DNA from 2 places in the Alishewanella sp. WH16-1 genome. Region 2 is predicted to be linked to the other one. Evidence: predicted binding sites of a transcription regulator. Region 2 holds the regulator's gene; the other holds the start of a gene.
What was found. Region 2 encodes FliA, which starts transcription of late flagellar genes. Its sites were predicted from a motif close to CTAAAGNTNNNNNNNNNNNNGCCGATA; they were not measured.
Positions count from the first base shown of each region.

Region 1: a site for FliA is predicted at 3,282-3,308, ahead of pomA (flagellar motor protein PomA). Genes of this name have one in related genera too.

Region 1 is NZ_LCWL01000001.1:95,057-107,228, forward strand. It holds gene thiI (tRNA uracil 4-sulfurtransferase ThiI) at 1-1,402, opposite strand, end outside; gene AAY72_RS00475 (flagellar motor protein MotB) at 1,490-2,434, opposite strand; gene pomA (flagellar motor protein PomA) at 2,431-3,201, opposite strand; gene xseB (exodeoxyribonuclease VII small subunit) at 3,412-3,657, shown strand; gene ispA ((2E,6E)-farnesyl diphosphate synthase) at 3,659-4,546, shown strand; gene dxs (1-deoxy-D-xylulose-5-phosphate synthase) at 4,570-6,438, shown strand; gene AAY72_RS00500 (two-component regulator propeller domain-containing protein) at 6,487-9,495, opposite strand; gene AAY72_RS00505 (phosphatidylglycerophosphatase A) at 9,523-9,999, opposite strand; gene thiL (thiamine-phosphate kinase) at 9,999-10,958, opposite strand; gene nusB (transcription antitermination factor NusB) at 11,001-11,414, opposite strand; gene ribE (6,7-dimethyl-8-ribityllumazine synthase) at 11,427-11,891, opposite strand; gene ribBA (bifunctional 3,4-dihydroxy-2-butanone-4-phosphate synthase/GTP cyclohydrolase II) at 11,968-12,172, opposite strand, start outside.
Region 2 is NZ_LCWL01000009.1:27,917-40,088, reverse strand. It holds gene flhA (flagellar biosynthesis protein FlhA) at 1-1,755, shown strand, start outside; gene flhF (flagellar biosynthesis protein FlhF) at 1,765-3,192, shown strand; gene AAY72_RS01150 (MinD/ParA family protein) at 3,185-4,051, shown strand; gene AAY72_RS01145 (RNA polymerase sigma factor FliA) at 4,099-4,779, shown strand; gene cheY (chemotaxis response regulator CheY) at 4,822-5,205, shown strand; gene AAY72_RS01135 (protein phosphatase CheZ) at 5,232-5,981, shown strand; gene AAY72_RS01130 (chemotaxis protein CheA) at 5,997-8,168, shown strand; gene AAY72_RS01125 (chemotaxis response regulator protein-glutamate methylesterase) at 8,180-9,337, shown strand; gene AAY72_RS01120 (flagellar motor protein) at 9,330-10,073, shown strand; gene AAY72_RS01115 (flagellar motor protein MotB) at 10,077-11,045, shown strand; gene AAY72_RS01110 (ParA family protein) at 11,048-11,824, shown strand; gene AAY72_RS01105 (chemotaxis protein CheW) at 11,826-12,172, shown strand, end outside.

The DNA of each region.
Region 1 (12,172 bases), on a different contig from region 2:
GCAAACGGCTCATCACGCCGCGATCGCAATAGCAGTAATACTGCTTGCTCTGATCCAATTGTGGGAACTGCGTTGCCAGTCGGAAGAACGGGATTTCCAAAACCTGATGACTGTGCAGCTGTAAAGGTCGGCTCTCGGTTTCATCCGGGGCGCGAATATCCAGCACGACCGCATCCACCGGCAGCACCTCTTCAACCGCTACCGTACGGGCCTGTTGCTCGGCCTGATATTCTACGGTGCGGATATCCAGCACCTTAGCCTCCTGAACGACACGCTGCAGAATAGTACTGTCAAAGGCGGCTTCGGTGGCTTCAACTTCTGCCAGTACCGCATTCACCGTCGGGCTTTTGGAAATCACGCCACAGTATTCCGGCATAGTGCGGGCCAGCTCTTCCACGCCAATGTGCTTCGCCAGGTCGATAATCTCCTGCTTATCCTGATAAATCAGTGGCCGCAGGATCAAGGTATCGGTTACCCGATCAATTACCGCCAGATTAGCAATGGTCTGACTGGCAACCTGGCCAATACTCTCACCCGTCACCAGTGCTTTGATACCTAAATCTGCTGCTACCTGACTGGCCGCCCGCATCATCATCCGTTTTAACACTACGCCCATCAGACCAGATTCGACTTTCTCCAGAATCTCCGTCACCACAGGCGCGAAATCAACACTGACAAATTTTACCCGGTGCGACAGGCTGTATTTTTGCCACAGATAGAAGGCCATTTCCCGCACCCCGGCTTCATGCGCCGCACCACCCAGGTTAAAAAACAGGTAGTGGGTACGTAACCCCTTGCGGATCATCAGATAGCTGGCAACCGCCGAATCATAACCACCGGAGATCAGTGATAGCACGTCAGACTGTGATGGCAGCGGAAAGCCGCCCATACCAGCAAAGCTCTCGGTGACCAGCAGAAATTTATCCTGCTTAATTTCGAGCTTGATGGTCAGATCCGGCTTTTTTAACTGCACGCGGGCACTGGCCACGCGCTGATTCAGCCCGCCACCAATATAACGCTCCGCCTCCAGCGAGCTAAAACTGTGACTGCCCTGCCGCCGCACCCGGATACAAAAACTTTTGCCGGCCAGTTGCGGCTCATAGACAGCGGTAACCTGCTCAAACATGTCATGCAGATCGGAAAAACTGCGGGTTTGCATTTGTGAGAAACTGACAATGCCGGGAATACAGCTTAAACGCTCTATCATTTGGCTGCGCAGTTCAGGTTCAACCCTGCTGCTACGCACTGTCAGGTGATCAAAGTTATTTAATACCTCAACCTGCTCATCCAACTGTTTGAGGATCGTTTTCAGATTCCGTTCCAGCAGTAAGGTTTGGCGTTTGCGGACAGACTTACTTTTGATCGAGATTTCCGGATGCAGTTTGATGATAAATTCAAGCATGATTGACAGTCAGTAGCAAAAAAGGCGCGCATTATAGCGGAAAAGCCGGCAAACCGCTAACTCGCGGTCTGCCGTAACAGAACATGTTTAGCCGGGATTACTGATTGGCTCCAAACTGACGGGTTCCGACTCTTTGGGTTTGCCTTGCATAATCGCAATTTCTACACGGCGATTACGCCGCCGGTTCAATTCGCTGTCATTGGGGACCAGTGGCCGGGTATCAGCATGCCCCACTACCATCAAACGATTACGATCAAAACCAGGTGCCCTAACCAGTTCAGATGCAACCGATACTGCCCGCTTCGCCGACAGATCCCAGTTATTTAAATGCAGCTCATCAGCCACCTGAAAATCATCGGTATGACCGCTGACAGTAATCTCCCCCGGAATATCGACCAACATCCGGCCAATCTGTTGCACAATCGGCCGAAACCGCGGCTGTAAGAACGACGAGCCTGACGGGAAAGCGCCGTTCTCGCGAATACGGATAATAATCTGTTGTCCCAGCGATTCTAACTCGATAGCACCATCAACAATTTGTTGCTCTAACTCTTCCGCCAGCTTTTTAACCGTCTCATTGACTCTTTCCTGCGCCGCCTCTGCCAGCGCTTCGGCGACTTCCTGCTCCTCGGCATTTAACGCTGACTGACCACCGGTTTGATCTTCGCGTTGTTCTTGCCGACCACCGGCGGAGTCTTCCTCACCGGCCTGAAACTCGATCACCTGTTGTGTCATTTCCATGGTTTGTTGCTGGATGGTTTCAATTGGCGTCGGATCGGGTCGCCCCGGCCGGAATTCCATGGCAATCACACTGGTGCCTTTTGGAATATCGTCCACTTCAATTTTATTCTGTACGCCAAAGGCAAACTTCATCGAGCCGGCAATCTGCTTAAATTTCAGTACGTCCATCTCAGAAAACGCCAGCAACAACACAAAAAAGCACATCAACAGCGACATCAGATCGGCAAAAGTTGCCAGATAGGCAGGTGCCCCCGGTGGTGGACATTTGCATTCTTCTGGCATGTCACTCATGCGGCTTCTCCGGCAACTTCGCGTTTACCCTGCGCCAGATAATTACGCAAAATACCCTCGATCACTTTCGGGTTCTGGCCATCCTGAATGCCTAATACTGCATCCAGAATCAACATATTATTCAGTTTTTCCTGCTGGTTACGGATGGCTAATTTGTCCGCAATCGGAATCGCAATGACGTTAGCAATAAAGGCACCATACAGGGTGGTTAACAGGGCTACCGCCATCGCCGGGCCTATTGCTTTGGGGTCGTCCATATTGGATAACATCGCAACCAGACCGATCAGGGTGCCGATCATCCCCATTGCCGGCGCCACATCACCTAAACTTTTAAATATCGCGATAGCACTTTCGTGACGTTTTTCGGTTAAGGATATATCTTTTTGCAAAGTGGCGCGTACCACATCGGCATCATGGCCATCGACCAGCATATTGATGCCTTTTTGCATAAAGGCATTAGGAATATCCGCCTCTTCCAAAGCCAAAAAACCGCCTTTGCGGGCCGAGTCGCCCAGCTGCACCGCTTTTTCAATCAGTTCTTCCGGCGCCTCAATTTTAAACATAAAGGCTTTAGCTGCCGCCTTACCTGCACCCAGGAATCCAGCTAATGTAAACTTCGACAGCACCACAAAAACCGAACCACCAAGCACAATCAGTACTGAAACCAGGTCGCCAAACATTCCGGGATCGCCGGCACTGCCGATAATCATCGCCATCACGATAAAACCGATGGCTCCTACCATTCCGATTAGCGTCGCTAAATCCACTTCTCACTCCTTAATCGTCAGACACCTTGTGGGCTGCAACAGGTTGCTATTTGCTTATATTATCTTAGGCAACGTACAGTTATCGACCTATGTTAACGAACATTAAGCAATAAATCGTCAGAAAATACCAATTTAGTCGTTTCCAAGTATCGCAGCATTGACCATAATAGCCTGCTACGATAAGGTTGCGCACAGTTTTTGGGGAGTGGCATGAGTAAAAAAAACGCAGATTCGTTACAGTTCGAGCAGTCCATGCAGGAGCTGGAGCAAATTGTGCAACAGCTGGAGCAAGGTGAGCTGACACTGGAGCAAGCGCTGAGCCAATTCGAGCGTGGTATTGCGCTGGTTAAACACAGCCAACTGCAATTACAAAGTGCCGAACAAAAAGTGCAAATCCTGTTGCAACAACAGCAACAAGAACAACTGACTGCATTTACCCCGCAGGCGGGAGACTAACTTGATCCCTGCCAGTTTACCAAGGTTTCAGCAACGTCTGGAACAGCAACTTCAGCAATTAATGCAACAGGGCCTGCCGGACACTGCGGTGTTGGAACCAGCGATGTCGTACAGTTTATTACTGGGTGGCAAACGCATTCGCCCTTATCTGGTCTATGTTACCGGGCAACTGTTGGGTGCCCGCCTGGAAGATTTAGATGCCCCGGCGATGGCCATTGAAGCCTTGCATACCTATTCGTTGATTCATGATGATTTACCGGCGATGGATGATGACGATTTACGCCGCGGTAAAGCGACCTGCCACAAAGCCTTTAACGAAGCCACAGCCATTCTGGCCGGTGATGCTTTACAGGCTCTGGCATTCGAGATACTGAGCCAGCATCCCTATCAGCAGGTCAGCAGTGCATGCCAGATCAAAATGGTGCACGCCTTAGCCCGAGCAGCCGGTGCTGCCGGCATGTGTGCCGGCCAGGCGATTGATCTGGCTCAGACCAATCAGCAAATCGATTTACACCGGTTAGAGCAGATGCATCGCCTGAAAACCGGTGCCCTGATTGAATGTAGCGTTAAAATGGCCTATTACTGCAGTCCGTGTCAGGATCCGCAGGTGTTAGCAGCATTATTAACCTATGCCAGTGCGCTGGGTCTGGCCTTTCAGGTGCAGGATGATATTCTGGATATTGAGAGCGATACCGCAACCCTGGGTAAGCCGCAGGGCTCAGATTTAAAAGCGAATAAATCAACCTATCCGGCCTTGTTAGGTCTGGAAGGTGCCAGGCAAAAAGCCGGGCAACTGTACCAGGACGCCCTGGCAGCACTGGATACCGTGCCGGGTGACACCAGTGAATTACGGGCCTTTGCCCACTATATAATCGCCAGAACGTTTTAACCAAGGCATGTGGTAGACAAGCTATGCATATTGATATGACGGATTATCCGCTGTTGGACAAAGCAAACCTGCCGGAGCAACTCAGACAGTTGCCGCAGGAGCAATTACCACAGCTAAGTCAGGAACTGCGGCAGTTTTTATTAAAAACGGTCAGTCAGAGCAGTGGCCATTTTGCCTCCGGCCTGGGTACAGTCGAACTCACCGTGGCTTTACATTATGTCTATAATACGCCCTTCGACCGGCTGATTTGGGATGTAGGCCATCAGGCCTACCCACACAAAATATTGACTGGCCGCCGCGATCGCATGCATACCATCCGCCAGAAAGATGGCTTGCATCCGTTTCCGTACCGCGAAGAAAGTGAGTACGATGTGCTGTCAGTCGGCCACTCCAGTACTTCCATTAGCGCTGCCCTCGGCATGGCAATTGCTGCCCGGCAAGCGAAAAGTCAGCGTAAAGTAGTCGCAGTCATTGGTGATGGTGCCATCACTGCCGGCATGGCATTTGAAGCGCTGAATCATGCCGGTGAAGTTAAACCGGACATGCTGGTAATTCTCAACGACAACGAGATGTCTATTTCTGAGAATGTTGGCGCCCTGAATCAGTATTTCGCCCGGATTTTATCCGGCAGTTTTTACACCAGCCTGCGCGAAGGCGGTAAGAAAATCCTGCGTGGTGTGCCGCCATTACACGAGCTGGCTAGTCGCGCCGAAGAGCACTTTAAGGGCATGGTCACGCCAGGCACCTTCTTTGAAGAGCTGGGATTTAACTATATCGGCCCTATTGATGGCCATGATGTGCTGGGGCTGGTGGATACTATCCGTAATATGCGGTCATTAAAAGGGCCGCAACTGCTGCATATCGTTACCAAAAAAGGTAAAGGTTATGCCCCGGCTGAAGCCGATCCCATTGGTTATCATGCGGTCTCGAAATTTGACCCGGCGCAACACAAGCAGCCGGAGAAAAAAGCCGGCAAACCCAGCTTTTCGAATATATTCGGGCAATGGATTTGCGATATGGCAGAGCAGGATGAGCGGCTGCAAGGTATTACGCCGGCGATGCGCGAAGGCTCGGATCTGGTGGCCTTCTCCAAACGTTTTCCAAAGCGCTACTTTGATGTCGCGATAGCCGAACAACATGCCGTCACTCTGGCTGCTGGTCTGGCGATTGAAGGCTTAAAGCCGGTGGTGGCGATTTACTCCAGTTTTTTACAACGCGGCTATGACCAACTCATCCATGATGTGGCCCTGCAAAACTTAGATGTGCTGTTTGCGATTGACCGTGCCGGTATCGTGGGTGCCGACGGTCCAACCCACCAGGGTGCCTTTGATATCAGTTTTATGCGCTGTATTCCGAATCTGGTGGTGATGGTGCCATCCGACGAAAACGAATGCCGCCAGATGCTATATACCGGCTATCAGTATCCGGGGCCTGCTGCTGTGCGCTACCCGCGCGGCAGTGGTACTGGCGTCACAGCTAGCGAGCAAATGGAGCTATTAGCTATCGGCAAAGCCCGGTTAGTGCGTCAGGGTAAGCAACTGGCAATCCTGGCTTTTGGCCCGCTGCTGGCGGCCTGTCAGAGTGTAGCGGAAGCGCTGGATGCTACCCTGGTGGATATGCGTTTTGTCAAACCTCTGGATGCTGCGCTGTTACACCAGCTGATGGCTGAGCATCAGGCCATCCTGACGGTGGAAGACAATGCCATTATGGGCGGTGCCGGCTCTGCGGTTAATGAATTTCTGCTGGCACAGCAGTATGCTGGCAAGGTGGTTAACCTTGGCTTACCGGATGAATTTATAAAACAGGGCACCCAACAGGAAATCTATAGTGAACTGGGGCTCGATAGCGCTGGTATTTTGCAACAGGCCTCGGCTTTACTGAGCAAAATCTAACCAGTACACATCAATAAGCTCTTACTCTCAGGCTCCACCCGGGGCCTGCTATTCCTGTTGTAACCAGATTAAGCCTTCAGCCTGCAGCCTTAACACCTGCCGCTCTAGATCAGTGCTCTCTTCAAACTCAAAGGCATCAACCTGCCCGGCAAATTGCAGACTGGCGACCCCTGGTGTGGCATTTTGCAGTAGCTGACTGGCGGACAGACTGGCCAGTTGCAACGACACTTCCCACCCCAATAGCTGCCCGCCCAATAGCGGCAAAGGATAAAGCGCATAACCGCCATAGACTTTTAGGCGCTGCTGACTGTTGCCTTCACTTAATGTTAAAGCCGACAGCTGCTCAGCCAGTTTTTTACCGTAGGCGCCCACCTGAGACAGCGGAATATCCCGGAACACCACGACAAATTGCCAGTTATCCAGTCGTACAACATAATCCGAGCCGCGGGTCTCACGACTCAGTACTGCGCTAAAATGCTGCAACAGGCTATCGGTAATCCCCTTGCCGTGCTGTTGTACCAGCGGTGCCAAAGCTTCGGGTTGCAACACCAATAGCGCGATACTCTTACCCTGGGCTTGCAGTGAGGCCAGATTACGCTGGAAGTGCTCAATGTCTTTCGGCAATTGCTCGTGTAAGAACCGGCTATTGCGTAATCCGGTTTGACTATCGCGATGAGTCAGTTGCTGCAACTCTTCATTAAGCTCGTTTAAACGCTGATTGGAGTTTTCTAACTCCTGTGTCCGCTGTCGCACCAAACGCTCGAGCTGCTCCTGTTTTAACAGCGCATTCTGCCGGTACAGCCAAAACAAACCGTACAAGGAGCTGATAATCAATACCAGCCATAATAAGCGATATAGCAGCGTTTCATCAAAATGGCGCGGGATCACCAGTTGCAGTTGTGCTTGCACCGCTTCCTGCCAGCTCTGATGTCGGTATTTGGCCTGTACCACGAAGTCAAAGCTACCGGGTGGTAAATTGGTATAAACCGCTTCCCGCCGCTCGGCAGCGCTGTACCATTCTTCATCAAAGCCCTGCAGCTGATAGCGAAACTCCAGACTTTCCGGCCGGCTAAACTCCAAAGCCGTATAACTGATGGTCAGATTACGCTCATATTGCTCCAACACTAAGCGACGCTCAGTTGCTGTTAACGGATATAAACGCGGAGTTTGGACCTGTTTTACCCGTAACTGAATATCAGGCAAGGCCGTACCTTGTGGTTGTTCAGGTACTGCTACCACGCCTTTTAAAGTTGGATACCAGAGCTGTTGTTGCCAATAGGCCACTTTAGCCTGACCGGCACCATTACAGCATCGACTGGAGAGTGAGCCCATCTGACGATCAAAAGGCGATAGCACCTCTTCGATACGATACCCCTCTTGTGGCAACTGATTTAGGCTGGCACGTTCGAGGCGGAAGATGCCTTTGTGCGTACTGATCCAGATCCAACCGCTTTGTTGATGGAAGTAAAAACTGACCGCAGGTCCGTGTAACAAGCCATTACCGCTGTGTAGCTGCTGCCAGCTCTGCCCTGGCTGCAAAATAAAAATACCGTCATCCAGGGTACTGACCAGTATCGTTTGATCGGGGAGCAACAGTATCGCCATAATATAGGCATTATAGAGCGCAGTACCCGAGCCGAGCCGGGTTAAACGTTGTTGTTGCCAGCGATACAAACCGCGGCTGGTACCCACCAATAACTGCTGTTCACTCTCATCCAGCGCCGTAATTTGCCGCGATTCCAGCTCCGCGTTTTCACTCCAATACTCCAGCTTGGTTGCGGTTGCGAAATACAAGCCCTTTAAAGCCCCCAGCCAAACGCCACCGGCTCTGGCGCCCTGGATCACTCTGACGGCCTGCCCCTGCAGCTCCGGAAATAATGGTTGTAAACTACCCTTTTCGAGTGTTAGCTGAAATAAACCTCGCTCTAAGCCAAGCCACAACGTTGTAGGCTCAGGCCAATACATCGCGTGCACCGTTTGTCCTTGCAACTGTTCTGCCACCAGGATTTGCTGGTAATCACCGTCTTTACTCAGCACGCCTAACTCGGTCTGCGCTGCCAGTAGCAGTTGCCCCTGTGGTGTCAGCGCCAAGCTGCGGATCACCGGATCCGGAGCCGGTTGCAAGCGCCGGATTTGGGTCAGGCCGGCACGATAGATACCATCGCTAAAACTGGTTAACCAAAGTTGCTGATTCTGATCCTGATACAGCGCACTAAACCAGGGATAATTCCCTAACTCCTGCACGGTCACAGTTTGCCAGTCTTGTTGCTGAAACCGGTAAAATAATTTCCGATAGGCCGAAAGCCACATAGCGCCGTTGCTATCCTGTAACACCTGGTATACCGGAACCTTACTGTTATCCGGCAATGCCTCAGCCACTACGCCTGCAGCAGTGAGTCGGTAAAGACCAGGCTCCGCAGCTAACATCACGCCGCCACTAGTCCAACTGACGTCATACACCGGTGTCTGACGCAACTCCGGCGGCAATTCAAATTGCTGCCAGCTACCATCGGCATCACGTTGATAGAGGCTTTCTGCCGCCACCACCCACACCTGCTGCTGATGGCGGGTTAATTGACTGACAACGGTTTTAACCTGCTCAATCCTTTGTAATTGCCCCTGCTGCACCTGAAACAATTGGTCTGCAGCCACCCAGACTTCACCCGGAGCCATTTCGATCAAGGAGGTAACTTCATTAAATAACGGCAAGCGCTCAAAGCTCAGCTCTTGCGGTTGTAGCACCGATAAGCCGGCTTTGGTACCGATCCAAATCCGCCCGTCACTGTCGGTTAATAACTGTGTGATAGCATTGCTGGCAAGGTGGGGGTGAGTTTCAGTGGTAAAGACTTCAAATTGTTGGCCATCGAAACGATGCAAACCATAGAGGGTTCCGAACCACAGATAGCCTTGCTGATCCTGGGTCACTGCCCGCACCGAGTTACTGGCCAGACCATCAGCACTGGTCCAGTGTTTGATATCGTAGTCAAAGACTGAGGGAGTTGCAGCCTGTAGCGGCAGTAGCCACAACAGCATCAAAATACTGCAGAACAGTCGCATGACTCCCTCCCTAGAATAGATTTACCCTTACAACCAATTGAGCTGCACTAACAGCTGTAAAATCAGCAGCGCCGGCAATGCAGCGAGCAGATCGTCCAGCATAATGCCAACACCACCATGCACCCGCTGATCAAACCAACGGATCGGCCAGGGTTTGACAATATCAAAGAAGCGGAATAATACAAAGCCCACTAACAGACTGCTAACAGAAATTGGCACCATTAACATCGTCAGCATAAAGCCGATAATCTCATCCCAGACAATAGCACCGTGGTCATGCTCACCGGCATCCGCCGCGGCTTTGCCACAAATATAGCAACCCAGAGCGGTGCCAAATAGCAAAAACAGCCCGTACCACAGGCTGCCTAACTGACTGAATAATATGATTAGAGGCACCGCCGTTAAGGTACCAAAGGTACCCGGTGCTTTTGGTGCTAAACCACTGCCAAAGCCGAGGGCTAAGAAATGCTGCCATTTAGACAGCTGAAATTTAGTTTTCTGCATCAGAAATGAACAAAGCCGGTATGTTGATAACTAATAGCCTGTTCACCGGCTTTTAATTCCAGTTTGCCACTGGCGCCGGTAATGCGGCCGATACAGGTAACAGGTACGCCATAAGGGCTTAACAGTACATCCAGGGCACCACGGCGGCTCTCCGGCACCGTGAACAGCAACTCATAGTCTTCACCACCGGATAAGGCCAACTGTAAGGCTTCGGCTTGATCGCAACTGTCTTTTAACGCTTGCGACATCGGAATGCGATTGACATCAATAAAGGCGCCAACACCGGACCGGCGCAAAATATGCGGTAAATCACCGGCCAGACCATCAGAGATATCCATTGCACTACTCGCCAGATTGCGCAGCGCCTGTCCCAAAGCCACCCGGGCTGAAGGGTAATGAAACCGCTGCAGCAGGTAGCCCTGATGTTTCTTACTGACCTGATGCTGACCTTGCACCAACTTTAAACCGAGCGCGGCATCGCCCAAAGTGCCGGTAACATAGATATAATCACCGACCTTGGCTCCGCTGCGGGTAATGGCTTTACCATGCGGCACCAACCCCTTGGCAATCATGGTCAGACTAAGTGGTCCGCGGGTAGTATCACCACCAATCAACTGGCAGTGATAATAGTCGGCAGTTTCATGTAAACCGGCAGCAAATTCCGCCAGCCAGTCTTCGTTAACTTCCGGTAACGTAAGGGCTAGCGACAACCAGGCAGGTTCCGCGCCCATCGCTGCTAAATCACTGACGTTAACCGCCACCAGCTTATGACCGAGGGCTCTGGGATCCACATCGGCAAAGAAATGGGTGCCACAGACCATAGTATCGGTGGTGATCACCAGATCATAGCCATCCCGCACCCGCAGTACAGCACCGTCGTCACCGATCCCCAGTTGGGTATCAGCGCGTTTTGCCCCGGCCTGACTAAAGTACCGGGCAATTAAATCAAATTCACCCATACAGATTAAAAAGCCGACTTACGTCGGCCTCCATAAAGCAGGTTATGCTGGTCGTAATACCCGGACGGCTTTGTCCAGGATACCATTGACGAATTTGTGGCTGTCATCCGCGGCGAAGGCCTTGGCCAATTCAATTGCCTCATTAATGACAACTTTATAAGGCACATCCAGGCGATATTTCAGCTCATAAGCCGATACCCGTAACACCGCTTTCTCGACCAGATCGATATCTTCAAACGGCCGTTCCAGAAAAGGTTTAATGGCTTCATCGAGCTTACTGTGATGTAACACCACGCCACGCAGAATATCCTGGAAGTAAGGCACATCCAGATGTTTGACATTGTTTTCCAGCAACAGCTGCTGTTCAATATCGGCAATTGGATTCTGACTGACTTGCCAGCTGTAGATACCTTGTACCGCTAACGAGCGGGACTGACGACGCACATTTGGTTTCATGCCGGTTTCCTGTTACAGCTGCTCAAGCACATTAATCATTTCCAGTGCCGACATCGCTGCTTCACCGCCTTTATTGCCTGCCTTGGTACCGGCACGCTCGATCGCCTGCTCGATACTGTCGACCGTCAGCACGCCAAATGCAACCGGCAGGTCAAACTGCATCGCGACCTGAGCGATACCTTTGACACATTCGCCGGATACATATTCAAAGTGCGGCGTGCCACCGCGGATCACCGCGCCCAGCGCAACGATAGCGTCATATTTTTTGCTGGCAGCAACCCGCTGCACCGCTAATGGCAGTTCGAAGGCACCGGGAATGCGTACCACGGTAATATCTTCAGCGGCGATATTGCCGACACGCTGTAAAGTATCTACGGCGCCGCTAAGCAAACTTTCGACGATAAAACTGTTAAAGCGCGCGACCACGATCGCGATCTTTTTACCTGTTGCAGCATAGCCTGCTTCAATCACCTGCATTGCCAGTCCTTACTTGTTAACTGCCACTAAAATCAGCCGCGCATAATAGCATAGTTTGCGACATTCTGGCAGAGGCTTATTCAGAAACGTAATCCACCACTTCCAGGCCAAAACCCGACAGCGCATGATACTTTTTCGGTTGGCTTAACAGCCGCATTTTCCGCACACCAAGGCTGGCCAGAATTTGCGAACCAACGCCAACATTACGGGAGGTACCTTTCCAGGGCGCCGAGCGGGGTTTTTCACCTTTATCTTCAGCCTGGAAATTCTGCACCATTTGC
Region 2 (12,172 bases):
GGTAACTATGCCGTTGGTATCGTTGTATTCCTGATCTTAATTATCATCAACTTTGTGGTGGTGACCAAGGGTGCTGGTCGAATCGCTGAAGTGTCAGCCCGTTTTACGCTGGATGCGATGCCAGGTAAACAAATGGCGATTGATGCTGATCTTAACTCTGGTTTGATTACGCAGGAAGAAGCCCGTACCCGCCGCGAAGAAGTCACCAGTGAAGCCGATTTTTATGGCTCGATGGACGGTGCCAGTAAATTTGTCAAAGGTGATGCCATAGCTGGCATTGTAATCCTGGTGATCAATCTGGTTGGTGGCTTGTTTATCGGCATGATGCAACATAGCCTCAGTTTTGGCGAGGCGATGGAAATTTATACCTTACTGACGATTGGTGATGGCCTGGTAGCACAAATTCCCGGTTTATTACTGTCTATCGGTACAGCGATTATCGTCACCCGGCAGAATAAAGAGGGTGATCTCGGCAAGCAGATGCAAAGTCAGCTTGGTGATAACACTGATGTGTTATTTATCGCCGCCGGTGTGATGACCCTGATGGGAATTGTACCCGGTATGCCACATTTCGCCTTTCTATCATTAGCGGCTCTGTTGGGTGGCGTTGCCTGGTATACCAAAAAACTGGCAACGGCTAAGGTCGCACAACTACAGCCCCGACCTGCTAACGTAAGTGGTCAGCAAATGGCGGATAGTCAGCCGGTTAAAGAAATTGGTTGGGATGATGTTCAGGGCGTAGATGTTATCGGTTTGGAAGTGGGTTACCGTTTAATCCCCTTGGTCGATAAAGCGCAGGGCGGCGAGCTATTAAACCGGATTAAAGGTGTACGTAAAAAGCTATCGCAGGAATTAGGTTTCCTGGTGCCGCCGGTACATATTCGCGATAACCTGGATCTGGAACCCAACAGCTATCGGGTGGCGTTAATGGGAGTGACGAACGGTGAGGGAGAACTGCGCCATGATAACGAGCTGGCGATTAACCCGGGGCAGGTGTTTGGTACCGTCAAAGGCATCGCCACTAAAGATCCGGCATTTGGCTTAGATGCCGTTTGGATCAGCAAAGATCAGCGTGAGCATGCGCAAACCTTGGGTTATACCGTGGTTGATGCTGCCACGGTTGTTGCCACTCATCTTAGTCAAATTCTGACCAATAATGCCGCCAGCCTGCTAGGCCACGAAGAAGTACAAAATCTGCTGGATATGCTCGGTAAGCACTCGCCGAAACTGGTAGAGGGTCTGGTTCCGGAGACCCTGCCGCTGACCGCTGTGGTCAAAGTACTACAAAACTTGCTGCACGAAGGTGTGCCGATCCGTGATATGCGTACTATCGTGCAAACACTGGTGGAGTATGGTGCTAAGAGTCAGGATATTGACGTGTTAACCGCGGCCTGCCGTATTGCGCTGCGTCGGCTGATCGTGCAGGAAGTGGTGGGTAGCAAACAGGAAATTCCGGTTATTACCTTTGCACCAGAACTTGAACAAATGCTGCATCAATCCATGCAGGCAGCCGGTAACGACGGCGCCGGCATTGAACCGGGATTAGCCGATCGCATCCAACAGTCGTTACAAGAAGCGCATCAGAATCAAGAGCTGACTGGCGAAAGTGCGGTAATGTTGACGTCAGGAATTTTACGCTCAGTGATGGCACGATTCGTGAAATACACTATTCCAGGATTACGGGTGCTGTCGTATCAGGAGATTCCGGATGATAAGCAAATCCGCATTGTTAGCGTTATCGGTCAGTCGAACTAGGAGTAACTCATGAAAATCAAACGCTTTGTTGCCAAAGATATGCGCAGCGCCCTGGCTGAAGTCAAAGAGTTTCTCGGACCTGATGCGATTATCCTGTCAAATAAAAAGGTCGCTGAAGGGGTAGAAATTGTTGCCGCTATTGATGCCGAACCTGCCACCAGCAGCAAGCCAGGCGCAAACGCGCGGGTGGAAGATATTACGCCGCTGACCAAGCGCGCCGAGCCAAAAGTCAATATCCGGATTGATGATCAGGCCGAAGCAGAGCCGGCCGATTCGCTACGGGCCTTGTTAGCCCGGCAGATGCTAAAGCAACAGAGTCGTGAACTGGCATCGGCTAATGCTAAGCCAGCCGTTGCTGCAGATCCATCTACTGGCCAGGCACCAGCCGCTGCCGTGAACCGGGCGCCACAGTTTGAACGTCAAAATTCTGCCGCTCAGGCGATGAGTTCGCCGCAATGGCAGGAGTTAAGCAAATTACAACAACAGCAAGCCGAGCTGATGCAACAACAGTTTGCGCAAATGCAGGCGGAAATGTTTTCAATGCGCCAATTGTTACAGCATCAGGTTTCTGGATTAATGTGGCAGGATCTGGCACGACGCGAGCCGGTAAGGGCATTAGTGATCGAAAATCTGCAACAACTGGGGTTGTCGGAGCAGGTGGCTGATCAACTTGCGTGCTTTATGCCAGAAGATTTAAATGTTAAAGATGCCTGGCAAACTGCGTTGGAATTACTTGCCGGGCAGTTAACGACGACTAATGATGACATTTTACGCCGTGGCGGTGTGGTCGCGTTGGTTGGGCCGACGGGCGTTGGCAAAACGACCACAGTAGCAAAACTGGCCGCGGGCTTTGCCAAACGGCATGGCGCCGATCAAGTCGCATTGATCACCACCGATTGTTTCCGCATTGGTGCTTTCGAGCAGCTGGCAACCTTCGGCCGGATTATTGGTTGTCCGGTTAAGCAAGCAAAAGACAGTGAGGAACTCTCAATCTTGTTGAATCAACTGCAACAACGTAAACTGATTCTGATTGACACCGCCGGCATGAGCCAACGGGATCTGCGTCTGGCTGAACAGCTGGCATCACTGGTGCATAACTCTCGTGTCAAAATCCGTAGTTATCTGGTATTGTCTGCAACAGCACAGGCAAAAGTGATGCAGGAAAGTATGCAACAATTCAAGCGCATAGCGCTGTCAGGTTGTATCTTTACCAAGCTCGATGAATGTTTAAGTCTGGGTGAAGCCATTAACGTGGCGTTGCAACAGGCGTTGCCTATTAGTTATCTGACCGACGGGCAGCGGGTACCTGAAGACTTAAAAGTGGCAGACGCAGCAGAGCTGGTGGCACAGGCCGAACAATTACGATTACAACATTGTGCACCATCACATCAGTGGTACCAGAATGAGATGTCTCAAGCAGATGCAGTGTATGCCTAATAAATTAGCAGCAGATGATCAGGCCAGTGGTCTCAGACGCATGAATAAACAAAAAAGCAAAGTCATATCGATTACCGGTGGCAAAGGTGGGGTAGGTAAAACCAACATCACCCTGAACCTTGCTATGGCGTTGGCACAGCTCGGTAAGAGAGTGTTAGTCCTGGACGCGGATTTAGGACTAGCGAATTGTGATGTGATGCTTGGTCTTAGAGTTGAAAAAAACTTGTCTCATGTGCTGGCAGGTACTGCCACCCTAGACGATATTTTGGTCACCGGGCCTTTTGGCATTCAAATTATCCCAGCGACGTCCGGCAATCAGGACATGACCGAATTATCGCCGGTCGAGCATGCCAGCCTGATCCGGGCGTTTAGTGAGTTGCAGACCCCGGTTGACGTGTTACTGGTGGATACCGCGGCTGGTATCTCGGATATGGTACTGAGTTTCTCGCGGGCGTCACAGGATGTGCTGGTGGTAGTCTGTGATGAACCCTCTTCGATTACCGATGCCTATGCCCTGATGAAAATTCTCAGCCGTGATCATGGGGTAGAAAAATTTAAAATTGTTGCCAATATGGTGCGAAGCATCAAAGAAGGGCAGGAATTATTTGCTAAACTGACTCGTGTTACCGACAGATTTCTTGATGTCAGTCTGGAGTTGGTTGCAACAGTACCGCAGGACGAAAACGTACGGCGGGCGGCGCGCAAACAAAAAGCCTTTATTGACGCCTATCCGACCACAGCTGCCAGTATGGCCGTAAAAGCCTTAGCATTAAAAGCCGTGAAATGGCCCTTGCCTGATACGGCATCCGGTCACTTGGAATTCTTTCTGGAACAACTGGTGCAGCCGCAATCTGAGTAGGGGGTTCTGTGAACAGTAAGTTAGCCGCTTATGGTGGTGTGGACCAGATGCAACAAATGGTGGAACGCCATGCCCCTTTGGTTAAGCGTATAGCCTACCACTTACTGGCGCGTTTACCGGCCAGTGTTCAAGCTGATGATCTGATCCAAGCCGGCATGATCGGCCTGTTAGAAGCTGCGAAAAACTTCGATGGTTCTAAAGGCGCCAGTTTTGAAACCTTCGCCGGCATTCGGATCCGCGGCGCGATGCTTGATGATATCCGCCGTGGCGACTGGACGCCACGCTCGGTGCACCGTAATGCCCGCCTGATTGCCGATACCATCGCCGAACTGGAAGCGCAGTTAGGTCGCGATGTTAGGGACTTTGAAGTTGCAGAAAAACTTGCTATCTCTTTAGATGAATATCATCATATGCTTAGTGATGTAAGCTCTGGTCGGATTATTGGTATTGAAGACTTGGGAATATCTGAAGATGTGCTGGTTACGGCGGATGATGTTGAACATGATCAACTGTATCAAGAACAGGCTAATGAAGCCTTTAATTCAGCCTTAGTAAAACATATCAGTAGTTTACCGGAGCGGGAAGCGTTAGTATTGTCGTTGTATTATAATGACGAACTAAACTTAAAAGAGATCGGGGCGGTGCTGGATGTCAGCGAGTCACGGGTCAGTCAGATTCATAGTCAGGCATTGGTGCGGTTAAAAGCCCGAATGCAGGCTTGGTTGTAATGTTTCCTGCTTTGCAGGACGACTTTCTCTTCGGAGGGGACTTTGGATAAGAACATGAAAATTCTCGTGGTGGATGATTTTTCAACCATGAGACGTATTATCAAAAACCTGCTGCGCGATTTGGGCTTTACCAACATATCTGAAGCAGATGACGGCAGCACTGCCTTACCGATGCTGCAAGGTGGTGACTTTGATTTCGTGGTAACGGACTGGAATATGCCAGGCATGCAAGGCATTGATTTACTGCGCGCCATTCGCGCAGATGCCAAATTGAAGCATATCCCGGTACTGATGGTCACAGCCGAAGCCAAAAAAGAACAAATCATCGCCGCCGCGCAGGCTGGCGTAAATGGCTATATCGTCAAACCTTTTACTGCTGCAACCTTACAGGAAAAGTTGGCGAAGGTATTCGAGCGGATAGGTTAAGCCGTATTTAACCGAGGAGTCACACCATGCCTGCTGCTACGGCCCCGCTGATTACACTTGAACAGGCTAAGGAATTAGTCCAATTACTGGAAATGGGTGAGCAGGACATTGCGAACCAACTGGTGCAGCAACTGGGTATGCCAGGTTCATCAGAGCTGTTCGCAGAAGTGGGGAAACTTACCCGCCAACTGCATGACTCCCTTAAAAATTTTCAGATTGATCCCTCCCTTAGTAATATTCTCGAAGAGGATATTCCAGACGCGAAAAAGCGTCTGAACCATGTTATTGATATGACAGAACAGGCCGCCAACCGTACTATGGATGCGGTAGAGTCCTGCCTGCCGATTGCCGACGAATTAAACCAACAGCTTAATCGTATTATGCCGCAATGGCAGAAGCTGATGACACGGCAATTACAACTGGGTGAATTCAAAACACTGTGCCATGGCATGGATGGCTTTTTAAAACAGACCGTCGATCAGTCAACCTTGTTAAATCAGTTACTCACTGACGTGTTGATGGCGCAGGATTATCAGGATTTGACCGGGCAGATTTTACGCCGGGTCATTGAGCTGGTCAGGGAAGTTGAAGAAAGTTTAATCGGCTTGTTAACGGCTTTTGGTAAAAGTAACACCCAATTTCTGGAACAAAAACCAGCGAAGAAAAAAGTTCTGGCGGGTGAAGCTGAGGGACCGATCATCGATAAAGAGGATCGGGACGACGTGGTTAACGGCCAGGACGATGTGGATGACCTGTTATCCAGCTTAGGTTTTTAACGGAGGTGCTTACTGATGAGTTTTGATATGGATGAAGACATCCTCCAGGACTTTCTGGTCGAAGCGGGCGAAATACTTGAACTGTTACAGGAACAGCTGGTTGAGCTGGAAAATAATCCACAAGATACCGCTTTGTTAAATGCGATTTTTCGCGGTTTCCATACCGTAAAAGGTGGCGCTGGATTTCTGTCATTAGGTGAGCTGGTCGATGCCTGCCACGGTGCAGAAAATGTGTTTGATATTCTGCGCACCGGTAAGCGTCAGGTTACCCCGGAACTGATGGACGTGATCTTGCAAGCGTTAGACGCTGTCAATGCGATGTTTGCAGAAGTCAAAGCGCGGCAACCACTGACACCAGCCGATCCAGCCCTACTGGATGCACTGCATTTTTACTCTGAACCCGAACGACCAGGCGAAGCCGCACCAAACGCTGCACCTGCAGCCGTCAGCCCGAAAGTTGAAGCACCAGTTACCCCAAGCGCCCCTGCTGTAGCGGCGTCCGGTGACGATGATCTCGATAGCATGACCGAGGATGAGTTTGAGCGGATGCTCGACGAGTTACATGGTGCAGGTGCACCTGGCCGGTCAACAGCAGCTGCAGCTGTGCCTTCAACACCGTCGGCATCGTCAGCGTCTGGTGATGATATTACCGATGATGAGTTTGAAGCCTTACTGGATCAGTTACATGGTAAAGGTAGTTTCCAGCCTGAAGTAAAAGCGAGCCCCGCGTCACCAGCACCGACAGCAACACCGGTGGCGGCAGCGAAAAAAGACGATGAAATTACCGACGATGAATTTGAAGCGCTGCTGGATCAGCTGCATGGCAAAGGTAAAGCCCCGGTAGACGCCGCGCCGAAAGCCGAAGTAGAGCGCCAGCCCACTCCGGAGCCAGTAGCCGCTCCTGCTGCAGTACCTGCAAAAGCAGCAGAAGCACCGGTCGCGCCGGCAGCAGGTGCTGCGGCAGATAAAGGCGCAGTTGCCGCGGAAACCACAGTACGGGTTGATACCAAACGCCTTGACCAAATTATGAATATGGTTGGTGAATTGGTGCTGGTGCGTAATCGTTTGGTAAGCCTGTCCAGTTCAGCGCAAAGTGAAGAAATGAGTAAGGCGATTGCTAATTTGGATGTTGTGACCGCCGATATTCAGGGCGCCGTCATGAAAACCCGGATGCAGCCCATCAAAAAAGTCTTTGGCCGTTTCCCCAGGGTGGTGCGGGATTTAGCGCGCTCACTGAAAAAGGATATTGAACTTATTCTGGAAGGTGAAGAAACCGATCTGGATAAAAACCTGGTCGAAGCCTTAGCCGATCCGCTGGTGCATTTGGTGCGAAATTCGGTCGATCACGGCATTGAGTTGCCGGATATCCGTCAGGCCGCCGGCAAGCCGCGCACCGGGATCGTGAAATTAGCAGCACAGCAAGCGGGCGATCATATCCTGCTAACCATTCAGGACGATGGCGCCGGTATGGATCCGGAGAAATTAAAAAAACTGGCGATCAAGCGTGGGGTTATCGATACCGATACCGCCGCCCGGATGTCAGATACCGATGCCTTTAATCTGATTTTTGCGCCTGGTTTTTCCACCAAAGAGCAAATCTCTGATATCTCAGGTCGTGGCGTTGGTATGGATGTAGTGAAAACCAAAATTACCCAGCTTAACGGCACTGTACACATCCACTCCAAACTTGGCGAAGGCACACTGCTGGAAATTAAAGTTCCGCTTACTTTAGCGATCTTACCCACGCTGATGGTGATTGTTGGCAAACAAACCTTTGCGTTGCCGCTAGCGGGCGTGAATGAAATTTTCCATCTGGATCTGGCGAAAACCAATATTGTCGATGGTCAGTTAACTATTGTCGTGCGCAACAAAGCTATTCCGCTGTTTTATCTTGAGCATTGGCTGGTGAAAAACTCGGATAAAAAGCTGCGCCGGGCGCAAGGTCATGTGGTGATAGTGCAAATCGGTCAGCAACAAGTGGGTTTCGTCGTTGATCAGTTAATTGGTCAGGAAGAGGTGGTGATCAAAGCGCTGGACGCACTGTTACAAGGCACACCGGGTATGGCCGGGGCGACCATCACCTCAGACGGTGGTATCGCACTGATCCTTGATGTACCGAATTTGTTAAAGCATTACGCGAAAAAGTCAAAAATAAAATTTGAACAATTCAACCGACTCCATGGGTAAATAGGGATTTTATGGCCATTCGGGTATTAATTGTTGATGACTCCAGCTTTTTCCGCAGACGATTACAAGAAATCTTGTCAGCGGATCCGGAACTGGAGGTCATCGACAGTGCAGTTAATGGCCGGGAGGCCGTCGACAAAGCCTTAGCGCTGAAACCTGATGTGATTACCATGGATATCGAAATGCCGGTGTTGGACGGTATCTCGGCGGTGCGGGAAATTCTGAAAGTCCAGCGTATCCCGATCCTGATGTTCTCTTCGTTGACGCATGAGGGCGCCAAAGCGACACTCGACGCACTGGAAGCCGGGGCGGTTGATTTTTTACCAAAGAAATTCGAAGACATCGCCCGTGACAAGCAGGAAGCCGGGGATGTGCTGCGGGAGCGGGTTAGGGCTGTCGCCAGGCGTCGGCCGTTGGGACGTAGTACTTTTAGTAGTTCGGTATTGGCTCGCTCAGCCAGTTCGACGCTGGCCCGGCGGCCTTTAGAGTCGCAGCGGCCAGAGCTTAGACATGCTACCGACACCGAGCGCGTTGGCCGCTTCGAACGCCCGGCCTTAACACCGCGCACTCACTTTGCTGCCAGTGGCAAAGACTATAAGTTGGTGGCGATTGGGACCTCAACCGGTGGCCCTGTGGCACTGCAGCGCATTCTTACTGCCTTGCCGGCAGACTTTCCACTGCCAATCATCTTGATCCAACATATGCCAGCCGCCTTTACCGGCGCTTTTGCGCAGCGCCTGAACAGCCTGGCCAAGATCACGATTAAAGAAGCCGAAGATAACGATGTATTAAAGCCCGGTGTCGCCTATCTGGCACCTGGTGGTAAGCAAATGCTGGTTGATGGCAGTGAAAGTCAGGCCCGGCTGCGCATTAAAGAAGATGACTCGCCACGCATTACCTTTAAACCCAGTGTTGATATTACCTTTGCCACAGCGGCAAAGGTGTTTCACGACAAGGTACTGGCAGTCGTATTGACCGGGATGGGCGCTGACGGTCGGGAAGGCGCGCGGTTATTAAAGCAGCAAGGCTCAGCAATTTGGGCGCAAGACGAAGCCAGCTGCGTCGTATATGGTATGCCACAAGCTATCGCCGCAGCAGGATTAATGGATGTAGAGGTCAGTTTGGAAGATGTCGCCTCCAGATTATTGACGGAGCTTAAGCATGGATAAACTGGCATTAACCGGTCTGGTACTGGCTTTAATTGCGATCGCTGGTGGTTTTATGCTGGAGGGCGGCAGCCTCAGCACCTTATTGCATTTTCCGGCTTTTATTATTGTGCTTGGCGGTACCCTTGGCGCTGTGATGTTACAAACGCCTTTTAGTCAGTTCCGGCTCGGGGTGAGTTTATTACCCTGGGTCTTTCAATCTTCCCGCTTACCAGTCAAGCGCACTATTAGCCGTATTGTTGACTGGGGGATGGCCGCGCGCAGCAATGGTTTTTTATCGCTGGAAGAAGCTGCTTTACAGGAGTCTGATCCCTTTTTACACCGAGGCTTAAATCTGTTGGTCGATGGTGCCGATGCAGCGCAACTGCAAGCGACTTTGGACGCTCAGTTAAGTCTGGAGCGTGAGCGCTTGTTGCGTGGCGCCCGTATTTTTGAAGCTATGGGCGGGTACAGCCCAACCATAGGTATTATCGGTGCAGTATTGGGCTTGATCCAGGCGATGGCGAATATTAACGATCCGACCTTGTTAGGCGCCGGTATTGCCACGGCTTTTGTGGCCACTATCTATGGCGTGGGGTTTGCTAACCTGGTGTTTATTCCGGTTGGTAATAAGCTGAAGAACCTGATTCATCAACAAAGCCTGTACCACGAGTTGATTATTGAAGGGCTGGTCTCGATTGCACAAGGTCAGAATCCAAAGTCGATTGAGCCAAAACTGGCTACTTATCTGCCGGGGTAGCTGATGTACCGCCAGCGTAAACTGCATCATAAGGGCGAACGCGAAGATCTGGACCGCTGGCTGGTGTCTTACGCCGACTATATGACGTTAATGTTCGCGCTCTTTGTCGTGCTGTATGCCCTATCTCTGGTCAAAAATGAGGAGTTCAGCGTGCTGACCGAATCCCTGACCCGGGTGTTTGAAAAACCAAAACAAAGTGAAACCGGCGTCACCGGGCCAGCCCTGCTTACGCAAAATACACCGCAAAGCGAACTGCCAAAATATGGCTCCTCTATCGATACGGCTAAAGGTCCGGAATTAGTTGCTGATGCGACCCGCCTGGCGCAATTAGATCAACAGTTTCTGGGTAGTCCGCTGGAATCGCTGGAGCAAGAATTAACACAGTCATTAAGTCAATTAGTCGAACAAGGATTGGCAAGGGTGCGGGAGGAGCAGGACTGGTTGATTATTGAACTGAACAGCGGTTTACTTTTTCCATCCGGTAGCGCCAATACCAATAGTTCGGCGCGGGTCGTGTTACAGGAAATTAGTAAAATTATTAACCCAATCAATAATTTTTTACGCATTCGCGGCTACACTGATAATATCCCTATTGCTAATGAATTATTTTCGTCGAACTGGGAATTGTCGGTAGCGCGTGCTACCTCAGTGGTTCGGTTGCTGGAGAGCCTGGGTACACCGTCACACCGGATGGCGATCGAAGGTTATGGACAGTATGCGCCAGCAGCAGATAATAGTACCGCTGCCGGCAGAGCGGCGAACCGTAAAGTTGAAATTGCGATTTCACGCTTTGGCCATCGCCCGGTCGCGGCATCCAATGGTGAAAATGCCGCTGCGGCGGAATCGACTGCGCAATCAACAATGGCTGAAGAAGAGGGCAGTATCAGAGTGATTGCGCTGCCCGGTGGCGGTATCAGAATTACCACCCGGCGTGACAATCCGGATGCGCTGCCCGAACAACAGGATCCTTAGACGTGGTTATTTGGACAATTGCGAATCAAAAAGGTGGCGTGGGTAAAACGACCACCACTGTGACCCTTGGTGGTTTACTGGCAGAGCGCGGGCATCGCGTGTTACTGGTAGACATGGATCCTCATGCATCGCTGACTTATTACTTCGGCATTGATGCTGAAGAGTTAGAAGTCAGCGTCTACGATATTTTTACCCGTGGTAAAACCATTACCCGCGAAGAGATCTTACAGTCGCTTTGTCCGAGTACCGCGGAGCGGCTTGATATTTTGCCTGCCTCAATGTCACTTGCGACCTTAGATCGATCTATGGGTAACAAAGGAGGTATGGGCTTGATTTTGAAGAAAGCCTTAAAACTGATTTCCCGGGATTATGATTATGTGCTGGTTGATTGTCCGCCGGTGATGGGAGTGCTGATGGTGAATGCACTGGCGGCCTGTGATCGGGTGTTGATCCCGGTACAAACCGAGTTTCTTGCCCTGAAAGGTCTGGAGCGGATGATTGCTACCATGGCGTTAATGCGTAATGCGCAACAAGAGTTGGCTTTTACCATTATTCCTACTATGTATGACAAAAGGACCAAAGCCTCGCTGGAAGCCTACAAAGAGCTGAAAGCAAAGTATCAGGATCGGGTTTGGTCGGCAGTGGTACCGGTAGACACCAAATTTCGTGATGCTTCCTTGGCGCAAACCCCGCCAAACGTCTTTGCTGGCACATCACGCGGGGTTTTTGCTTATAACACGCTACTGACCTATTTGTTGCAATTAGGTCCGGAGGCTTAATATGAGCCACTTAATTGCCAGTCAAAAAGTTATCCAGCATTACTTGTCTGCGTTGCTAACGGAAGACGAGCCGCTGGCTTCACAGGAAACGGCCTTAGCTGAGACGAAGAAAGCCGAGTTAAATCGCTTACTGGCGCAGGCCACGCCCGTTGCCGCGCCTGTTGAAAAGGTAGTGGCAGCGCCGGTACAGACCCAGGTTGTGCAGCCTGTGGCTAAAGCTACGGTGGCACCTGTTGTTACAGAAACCGCTGCGCCTGTCGCAGCACCGGTACTCCGCGAGCGGGCTATCCCGATCGCCGAGCGGTTGGCGGTAACGCCTCCGCCGCAGCTAAAAGTAGAAAAGGCTTA